Regions from separate parts of the Rhodococcus sp. 2H158 genome, predicted to be linked through region 3. Evidence: predicted binding sites of a transcription regulator. Region 3 holds the regulator's gene; each other region holds the start of a gene.

Region 1 (3,270 bases), on a different contig from region 3:
AGCTGCGGGGACGATTCGCGCATGTCGTGGCCGATCACGATGCGGGTGGCACCGCCGTCGCGCATCAGGCGAGCGAAGGAGGCTCCGACATCACGGACGAACCCGGCATCGAGCTGTTCTCCCACCACGCCACGCACGTCGTATGCCTTGACCACGGCGGACACGGACTCGGCAGATCTCGCCACTGTTGCTGCTCCTGATCGTCGACTGGCACCGCCGCCTCCGCGGCGGGGCACGGTCAGCCTAGTGGGCGACGATCAGGACGTGGGATCGGGCAACACGCGCAGGTGGCCACGACGGCCGGTGCGGGCCGTGGGCGGCGCGGCCAGCGCCGTGGGGACACCGGAATCGGTGTCGTCGGAGTCGGTTCGGCCACGCTCGCCGAGACCGGCCTCACGCACCGCCTCGGCCAGGGCGGTCAGGTCGTCCTCGTCCGGAGTGCCGGTGGTGAAGGCACCCTCGTACCGGACCAGCTCCCACCCCTTCGGCGCGGTGATCCGCGAGCCGTGCGATTCGCACAGATCCCACGAGTGCGGCTCGGCGACCGTCGCCAGCGGACCGACGACCGCGGTGGAGTCCGAGTACACGTAGGTCAGCGTCGCAACAGCAGGGTTCTTGCACCCAGGCCGGCAGCATCGACGCAGTGATCTCACAGTCGGAGAGTAGCGCGCCGTCCGCCCGGGGACTATCCGGACACACCGGAGAACCCGGTTCGGATTTTCGTGTCGTACTGTCCAGAGCATGCACCGATCGCGCCGTTCCCGCCCCGTGACGTCCCGCTCGGTCGCGCGACGCGGCCGCGGCGTGCGCGGGCCGTTGTTCCCGCACGAGCTGCCGGCGTGGCGCTCGCGGGCGGAGAAGTTCGATCTGCTCGTGCTGGGGGCGTTCGCCCCGATCGACGCGCAGTGGCACGACCGGCTGACCAAGCTCGACATCGCCGTCGACGAGGTGCCCAAGATCCGCGCCCTCGACCCCGACTCGGTGAACTGGCCGTCAGAGGTGGTCGCGGACGGTCCGGTGCCGCTGTCGCGGCTCGTGCCCGCGGGGATCGACCGTCGCGGCGCCGCGACGCGGGCCCGGATCGTGCTCTTCCGCCGCCCGCTCGAACTGCGGGCGAAGGATCCCGAGGATCTCACCGATCTGGTGCACGACGTGCTCGTGCACCAGGTCGCCACCTACCTCGGCGTGGAGCCCGAGGTCATCGACCCCGAGCTCGGCGGCTTCGACGAGGACTGACGTCCTCAGACGATGCCGCGCTTGAGGCGCCGGCGCTCCCGCTCCGACAGACCGCCCCAGATGCCGAAGCGCTCGTCGTTGGCCAGCGCGTATTCGAGACACTCGTCCCGGACCTCGCAGCCCAAGCAGATCCGCTTCGCCTCCCGGGTCGATCCGCCCTTCTCGGGGAAGAACGCCTCGGGATCCGTCTGCGCGCACAGCGCGCGTTCCTGCCACTGTTCGTCGCCACCGTCGGACGGGTCGCCGAAACCATCGATCAGGCTGAGCACGGGTCGCGCGGGCGCGTCCCCCCCGATGCCGTCGATGTCGTCCCGAACGTCCTCGCCTGCAGTGTCGATGCCTGCAGTGTCGATCCGAGAGCTCTCGAACCATTCGCGCTCGTCGGCCATCGTTCGCCTCCTCACCTGCAGCGCTGCCACTCTCGTCGAAACCGGCCCACTCCGCGCCATCCCGGTCGAACATGCGTTCGAATGCAGTTCACCACAACCGATCTCGGCCCCGGTTCACTGGAAATGACACTTATGTGATTAGACACGTGGGGCGTGTCGCGGTCAAGCCGAGCGGCGCCGCTGCCTTACCATCCGGGGTTCTCCACCGTGCCGCTGCGCACCCGCCGCCCGGGCGCGCAGGCACCCCGGCAGCCCACCCGGCGCACCGCCTAGGCTTGCCCTGTGAACGTGACTGTATTGGTCGGCGGCGTCGGAGGTGCGCGTTTTCTCACCGGCGTGCGCCGGCTCCTCGGCATCGAACCCGGCCGCGACCTCGACCCCGACGCCGCACACCGGGTCACCGCGATCGTCAACATCGGCGACGACGTCTGGATGCACGGGCTGCGGATCTGCCCCGACCTGGACACGTGCATGTACACCCTCGGCGGCGGGATCGACACCGAACGCGGATGGGGCCGGGCCGACGAGACCTGGCACGCGAAGGAGGAGCTGGCGGCGTACGGCGCCACACCCGACTGGTTCGGTCTCGGCGACCGCGACATCGCGACCCACCTGCTGCGCACCCAGTTGCTGGGCGCCGGATACCCGCTCTCGGCCGTGACCGAGGCCCTGTGCGACCGGTGGAAGCCCGGCGTCACCCTGCTCCCGGTCTCCGACGACCGCAGCGAGACCCACGTGGTCATCACCGATCCGGCCGACGGCGAGCAGCGCGCCGTGCACTTCGAGGAATGGTGGGTCCGGCACCGCGCGCAGGTCCCCACGCACAGCTTCGCGCACATCGGCGCCGAGAAGGCCGCCCCCGCTCCCGGGGTGCTCGCGGCGATCGAATCGGCGGACGTGGTGATCCTCGCCCCGTCGAACCCGGTGGTGAGCATCGGCGCGCTCCTCGCGATCCCCGGCCTGCGCGGCGCGCTGCGCACCACGTCCGCGAAGATCGTCGGCCTGTCGCCGGTGATCGACGGAAAGCCGTTGCGCGGCATGGCCGACGCCTGCCTCGACGTGATCGGCGTCGAGTCGACCGCCCAGGGCGTCGGGCGGCACTACGGCGCCCGCAGCGGCGCGGGCCTGCTCGACGGGTGGCTGATCCACTCCACCGACACCGCCGATGTGCCCGGCGTCGAGGTGCGCAGCGTGCCGCTGCTCATGACCGATCCCGACGCGACAGCCGAGATGGCTCGCGCCGCATTGGAACTGGCAGGAGTGACGCCGTGACCATGCCCACCGACACGGCCACCGGGACCGCCGCCGGAGTGCGCGACCACTCCCCCGGGCGGCCGATCGAGATCCTCCCGGTGCCGGGCCTGCCCGAGTTCCGGCCCGGCGACGACCTCGCCGCCGCAGTGGCCACCGCCGCTCCCTGGCTCGCCGACGGGGACGTCCTCGTCGTCACCAGCAAGGTCTTCTCCAAGGTCGAGGGCCGCATCGTCGACGCCCCCACCGACCCCGAGGCCCGCGACGCGCTCCGGCGCCGCCTCGTCGACCAGGAGGCCGTACGCGTGCTCGCCCGCAAGGGCCGCACCCTCATCACCGAGAACCGGCTCGGGATCGTGCAGGCGGCCTCCGGGATCGACGGCTCCAACGTCGC
Region 2 (3,270 bases), on a different contig from region 3:
GGTCTCGACGAGCTTCAGGCCCTCGTCGGTGACGTCGATGACCGCCATGTCGGTGATGATCCGCTGGACGCAGTGCTTGCCGGTGAGCGGCAGGGTGCACTCCTCGAAGATCTTGGGCTCGCCCTTCTTGGTGACGTGCTCCATCATCACGATGACGCGCTTGGCGCCGTGGACGAGGTCCATCGCGCCGCCCATGCCCTTGACCATCGCGCCGGGAATCATCCAGTTGGCGATGTCGCCCTTGGCGGAGACCTGCATCGCGCCGAGGACGGCGACGTCGATCTGACCGCCGCGGATCATGCCGAAGGACTCCGCCGAGTCGAAGAACGAAGCCCCGGGGATGACCGTGATGGTCTCCTTGCCGGCGTTGATGAGCTCGGGGTCGAGCTCGTCCTCGGTCGGATACGGCCCGACACCGAGCACGCCGTTCTCCGAGTGCAGGATCACCTCGACGTCCGGGTCGAGGTAGTTGGGCACCAGGGTCGGCATGCCGATGCCGAGGTTGACGTACTGGCCGTCCGAGAGTTCCGCGGCCACGCGCGCGGCCATCTGCTCACGGGTGAGCTTCTGGATGGTGGTGGCTGCCTGGGTCATGAACGGACCGTCCGATTCTCGATGCCGACAGTGACGGGGCCGACGTGCACGACGCGCTGGACGTGGATGCCGGGGGTATGGATCTCGTTGGGGTCGAGCTCGCCGGGTTCGACGAGGTGCTCGACCTGCGCGATGGTGATGCGGCCCGACGTGGCGGCGGGCGGGTTGAAGTTGCGGGCGCTCGTGCGGTAGACGAGGTTGCCGTGCCGGTCGCCCTTCCAGGCGTGGACCAGGGCGTAGTCGGCGACGATTCCGCGTTCCATGACGTAGGTCTCGCCGTCGAACTCGCGGGTCTCCTTCGGCGGGGACGCGACGGCGATACCGCCCTTGCCGTCGTAGCGCAGCGGCAGGCCACCCTCCTCGACCTGGGTGCCGACGCCCGCGGGGGTGAAGAACGCGGGGATGCCGGCGCCGCCGGCGCGCAGCCGCTCCGCGAGGGTGCCCTGCGGGGTCAGCTCCACCTCGAGTTCGCCGGAGAGGTACTGCCGCGCGAACTCCTTGTTGGAGCCGACGTAGGAGGAGATGGTGCGGCGGATGCGGCCCTTCTCCAGCAGCACCCCGAGGCCGAAGCCGTCGGTGCCGCAGTTGTTGCTGACCGTCTCGAGGTCGGTGGCGCCCTGTTCGAGCAGCGCGTTGATCAGGATTTCCGGAACGCCGACCAGACCGAATCCGCCCACGGCGATGGTGACGCCGTTCGGGATGTCGGCTACGGCCTCGGCGGCGGTGGCAACGACTTTGTCCATGCCTCTACGATAGCGGTAGTTGTGCGTAATGTGAACCCTCGTCCGTAGTACGAACCATTTCGGGACTGTTTCATTTCCGAATATTGATTCGGCCAGGACGACCCACTAGCCTCGTACGCATAGCGTCCCTCCGTCCATATCGCGAACACGCATCGAACACCGAGGTCCCATGCTTCACCTGCCGCCGCGCTTCGCCCGCCCCGAAGGCGTGCACCCGCCGCTCGACTTCCCCGACTACAGGACCACCGCGCGGCGCCGTCCGGCGCAGCCGCTGACGCTCGTCCCGCAGCGGCTCGGCGAGCTCACCGGGCCGGTCCTCGGCGAGGACCGCGTGCAGGAGGGGGACGCCGACCTGAGCATCGCCAACGGCGGCGAGGCCGCCGGCCAGCGGATCATCGTGCACGGCCGCGTCCTCGACGGCGACGGCAAGCCCGTCCCCCACGCGCTGCTCGAGGTGTGGCAGGCCAACGCCGCCGGCCGCTACCGGCACGTCGACGACAACTGGCCCGCCCCGCTGGACCCGTTCTTCAACGGCGTCGGCCGCTGCGTCACCGACGCGGCGGGCCGATACCGGTTCACCACCGTCAAGCCCGGGGCCTACCCGTGGCGCAACCACCACAACGCCTGGCGTCCCGCCCACATCCACTTCTCGTTGTTCGGCACGGCGTTCACGCAGCGGCTCGTCACCCAGATGTACTTCCCCGACGACCCGATGTTCTTCCAGGACCCCATCTACAACGCGGTGCCTGCCGAGGCGCGGCACCGGATGGTCAGCGTCTTCGACTACGACGCCACCGTCGACAACTGGGCCCTCGGCTTCCGCTTCGACATCGTCCTGCGCGGACGCGAGGCCACCCCCTTCGAGAACGAGGAGGACGACGATGAGTGAGTTCGCTCCTCGTTACCCCGTCACCCCGGGCGACCAGAGCACCGCCGCCTTCGGCCCCACGCCGTCGCAGACCGTCGGTCCGTACTGGAAGATCGGCCTCGAGTGGGCCGACGGCGCGGACGTCGTCCCCGCCGACACCCCCGGCCGGATCACCGTGCGCATCACCGTGATCGACGGGAACCGCGAGCCGATCGCCGACGCCATGGTCGAGACCTGGCAGGCCGACGCCGAGGGCCGGTTCGGCGCCGAGGGCTTCCGCGGCTTCGCCCGCAGCGCCGCCGACGACACCGGCACCGCCGCGATCCACACGGTCAAGCCCGGCGCCCACGAGTCCGACACCGAGGCCGACGAGGCGCCGCACCTGAACGTCGGGATCTTCGCGCGCGGCATGCTCGACCGCCTCTGCACCCGCATGTACTTCCCGGAGGACCTCGCCGCGCACGCCTCCGACCCGGTGCTCACCGCGCTGCCGGAGTCGCAGCGGCACAAGCTGATCGCCGACAAGTCCGACGACGGCTACGCCTGGACCGTATACGTTCAGGACCTCGATCCGAACGGTGTGGAGACGCCGTTCTTCGCGATCTAGACGGGAGCGTGCCTTGACCGTGCCGGCGCAGTCCGACAACACCCGCGGTGCCCTCTTCGACCCCGTGTTCGGGGCCGGCGACCTCGCACCGCTGCTGTCCGACCGGGCGTGGATCGCCGCCCTGCTCGACGTCGAGGTGGCGATCACGCGCGCCGCCGAGAAGCACGGTCGCGCCACCGCCGCCGACGTCACGGCCGTCGCCGCGGCGGCCGGGGAACTCACCCGCGAACTGGACCCGGCCGAACTGGGCCGGCTCTCCGCGGCCGGGGGCAATCCGGTGATCCCACTGGTGAAGATCCTGCGGGAGCGCGCGCAGGCCCCCGCCGCCGCGGTGCACGTCGGGGCCACGAGCCAGGACGTACTCGACACCGCGCTGATGTTGCTGGCGCACAAGGCCGGCCGGCTCGTCGTCGCCGAGCTGCGCGGCGCCGCCGAGGCGGCGGCACGCCTGGCCCGCC
Region 3 (3,270 bases):
ACCCTGGTCCTGTACGGCCTGATCGGCATCCTCGGCGTGCGGATCTGGATGGAGGCGAAGGTCGACTTCACCGATCCGGTCAACCTCACGGTGGCCGCCGCCGCGCTCGTGGCCGGGATCGGCGACCTCACCCTCACCGTCGGCTCCGTCGAACTCGGCGGCATCGCGTGGGGCTCGATCGGCATCCTGATCGCCTACCCGCTCCTGCGGCGGTTGGCGGACCTGCGCCGCCGACCGCCCGGCGTGTCCGGTCACAAATAACGCTCGTTCCTGTCAGCGTCAGACCCGTCCTCCGATGTCTACCGTGAGCGTGACGCACGTCATCGGATACAGGAGCGCACATGGAACGCACCCTCTTCGAGCCCGAGCACGAACTTTTCCGCGAGTCGTACCGGAAGTTCCTCGAGCAGGAGGTGGCTCCCTTCCACGAGCAGTGGGAGCAGGACAAGATCGTCGACCGTGAGGTCTGGAAGAAGGCAGGCGCGCAGGGCTTCCTGGGCATGGCCGTGCCCGAGGAGTACGGCGGCGGCGGTGTCGAGGACTTCCGCTACAACACGATCGTCACCGAGGAGACCACGCGCGGAGGTTTCAGCGGCATCGGTTTCATGCTGCACAACGACGTCGTGGCGCCGTACCTGCTGAAGCTGGCGAACGAGGAGCAGAAGCAGCGCTGGCTGCCGGGATTCTGTTCCGGCGAGATCATCACCGCGATCGCGATGACCGAGCCCGGCACGGGCAGCGACCTGCAGGGCATCAAGACCCGCGCGGTGCGGGACGGCGACGAGTGGATCCTCAACGGTTCCAAGACCTTCATCACCAACGGCATCAACGCGGACCTGGTGATCGTCGTCGCCTGCACCGACCCGGACAAGGGGGCGCAGGGCTTCTCGCTCCTCGTCGTCGAGCGCGGGATGGCCGGCTTCGAGCGCGGCCGCAATCTCGACAAGATCGGCCTCGCGGCGCAGGACACCGCCGAACTGCACTTCACCGACGTGCGGGTGCCCGCCGCCAACCTCCTCGGTGAGGAGGGCCTGGGCTTCATCTACCTGATGCAGAACCTGCCGCAGGAGCGCCTGTCGATCGCCGTGGTGGCGGCGGCGGCGATGGAGGCCGTGCTCGAGGACACGATGCAGTACTGCCGCGACCGCAAGGCGTTCGGCAAGTCGATCGGCAGCTTCCAGAACACCCGGTTCGAGCTGGCCGAGCTGGCCACCGAGACCACCCTCGCGCGCGTGTTCGTGGACAGGTGCATCGAGCAGCTCAACGCCGGAACCCTGAGCGTGCAGGAGGCGGCGATGGCCAAGTACTGGACCACCGACAAGCAGGTCGAGCTGATCGACCGGTGCCTGCAGTTGCACGGCGGTTACGGCTACATGCGCGAATACCCGGTCGCGAAGGCGTATCTCGACGCCCGCGTGCAGAAGATCTACGGCGGCACCAACGAGATCATGAAGGACATCATCGGCCGCGGCCTGAATCTCTGACCGGCCTCGGGGCACCGGTCCCGGCCCGGAACGAGCACGGGCGGCGCCGCGATCCGCGGCGCCGCCCGAGCGCGTTCGCAGGGAGCGACGTCAGAGCTTGCGGATCACGGTGACGACCTTGCCCAGGATGACGGCGTCGTTGCCCGGAATCGGTTCGAACATCGGGTTGTGCGGCATCAGCCACACGTCGTTCTTCACGCGCTTGAACGTCTTCACGGTCGCTTCGCCGTCGAGCATGGCGGCGACGATATCGCCGTTGTCCGCGACGTTCTGCTGGCGCACCACCACCCAGTCACCGTCGCAGATGGCCGCGTCGACCATCGATTCGCCGACGACCTTGAGCAGGAACAGCGATCCCTGCCCCACCAGTTCTCTCGGGAGCGGGAACACGTCCTCGACGGACTCCTCCGCCAGGATCGGACCACCCGCCGCGATCCTGCCCAGCACGGGAACCATGGCGGCCGGCGTCGCGGACTCGGCGGCGGTGTCGACCCCGTCCATCGGCTGCGCTTGCGGGGCCGCTGGCTGCGGATCGTCGAGGCCGCGCACGTCCACTGCCCGGGGGCGGTTCGGATCGCGCCGGAGGAAGCCCTTGCGTTCGAGGGTGCGCAACTGGTGCGCCACCGACGAGGTGGAGTTGAGGCCCACCGCGTCACCGATCTCGCGGATGCTCGGAGGGTAGCCCCGTTCGGTGACCGATTCGCGGATCACCTCGAGGACGCGGCGCTGGCGTTCAGTCAGGCCGGCGGCCGGATCGGCGGTGGTCGTCCGGCTCCGCCCGGCCCGGGGATGGCCGTCCGTCATGATCGTGACCTCCGTGCGTCGTGTGTCGGATGTGCTGGATGTGATGGATCGAATCTAGCTCTCCGATGGCCGGTTATCAAACATCTGTTCGAGATTTTCGGCCGGTAGTGCTGACTTTGTCGGAGCGGCGTGGTACACATCGAACACACGTTCTTTCGAACAGGTGATCGAATCATTCTCGCCGTCGATCGAGCGGTGACCGAAGTTCCGCCGCGGGCCCCGGCCCGCGGACGAGCGACACGGAGGCCTCTATGAGGACATCAGCAGTTCGCCGAACCGAATGGAACGACACCGGGCAGTACGACGGTACCGGGCAGTATGACACCGGACGGGACGGCGAGGGCCGGGCACGACGCTCCGCGGCGACGCACCTCGCGCGGCGCCCGCACGAGGCGGCGGACCGGCGGCTGCCGGTCCGGCCGGATCCGGGGGTGGTGGACTACCGGCGCGCTCCGGTCCGGGTCTCGCGCGTCCCGCACCGGCCCGCCGGGACCGCGCAGTCCGGCCTGCGCACCGTACTGGCGACGGCCCTGCTGACCGCGGTCGCGACCGCGGGACTGCTCGGGATTGCCCACCTGCGCACCAGCCAGGTCGCGGCCGGGGCCACACGTACCGACGTCACCGTCGTGCAGGTGGGGGAGTCGCTCGGCGACGTCGCGGCGCGGGTGGCTCCGGCTTTGCCCCGCCCCGAGGCGATCGAGCGGATCCGCGAACTCAATGCCATGTCGGACGGCCGTCTGCGGGACGGCCAGGCCCTGCTCGTTCCGGCCTCCGTGCCGCGGTGAACCGGCATGGACGGGCGGGTACCGGATCCGGCCGACGACCCGGGTATGCAGGTATTGTCGACTCTTGTCAGTCACACCACCTCGTGTGGTCGCGCCGAGAGCGATTCGCCTGCCGGTGAGTCCGGTCTCGGGAGGACGGCATCGGTTCGACGCCGACGTCGCGGCCAGCACGGCTACGACGAAGGAATCGACATGTA

What was found. Region 3 encodes LexA, which represses DNA repair genes until DNA is damaged. Its sites were predicted from a motif close to CGAACANNTGTTCG; they were not measured.
Region 1: the regulator LexA is predicted to act here: its motif matches at 1,692-1,705, upstream of cofD (2-phospho-L-lactate transferase).
Region 2: the regulator LexA is predicted to act here: its motif matches at 1,415-1,428, upstream of ACWPOB_RS26150 (CoA transferase subunit A).

What each region holds. Positions count from the first base shown of each region.
Region 1 is NZ_JBSNCE010000025.1:67,566-70,835, forward strand. Features, by position in the region: gene ACWPOB_RS22310 (phosphomannomutase/phosphoglucomutase) at 1-185, opposite strand, end outside; gene ACWPOB_RS22315 (DUF3499 domain-containing protein) at 258-653, opposite strand; gene ACWPOB_RS22320 (metallopeptidase family protein) at 742-1,236, shown strand; gene ACWPOB_RS22325 (WhiB family transcriptional regulator) at 1,242-1,505, opposite strand; gene cofD (2-phospho-L-lactate transferase) at 1,908-2,897, shown strand; gene ACWPOB_RS22335 (coenzyme F420-0:L-glutamate ligase) at 2,900-3,270, shown strand, end outside.
Region 2 is NZ_JBSNCE010000038.1:18,562-21,831, forward strand. Features, by position in the region: gene ACWPOB_RS26145 (CoA transferase subunit B) at 1-594, opposite strand, end outside; gene ACWPOB_RS26150 (CoA transferase subunit A) at 591-1,337, opposite strand; gene pcaH (protocatechuate 3,4-dioxygenase subunit beta) at 1,507-2,226, shown strand; gene pcaG (protocatechuate 3,4-dioxygenase subunit alpha) at 2,219-2,812, shown strand; gene ACWPOB_RS26165 (lyase family protein) at 2,826-3,270, shown strand, end outside.
Region 3 is NZ_JBSNCE010000009.1:146,394-149,663, reverse strand. Features, by position in the region: gene ACWPOB_RS11120 (uracil-xanthine permease family protein) at 1-261, shown strand, start outside; gene ACWPOB_RS11115 (acyl-CoA dehydrogenase family protein) at 342-1,484, shown strand; gene lexA (transcriptional repressor LexA) at 1,575-2,288, opposite strand; gene ACWPOB_RS11105 (LysM peptidoglycan-binding domain-containing protein) at 2,540-3,073, shown strand; gene nrdR (transcriptional regulator NrdR) at 3,266-3,270, shown strand, end outside.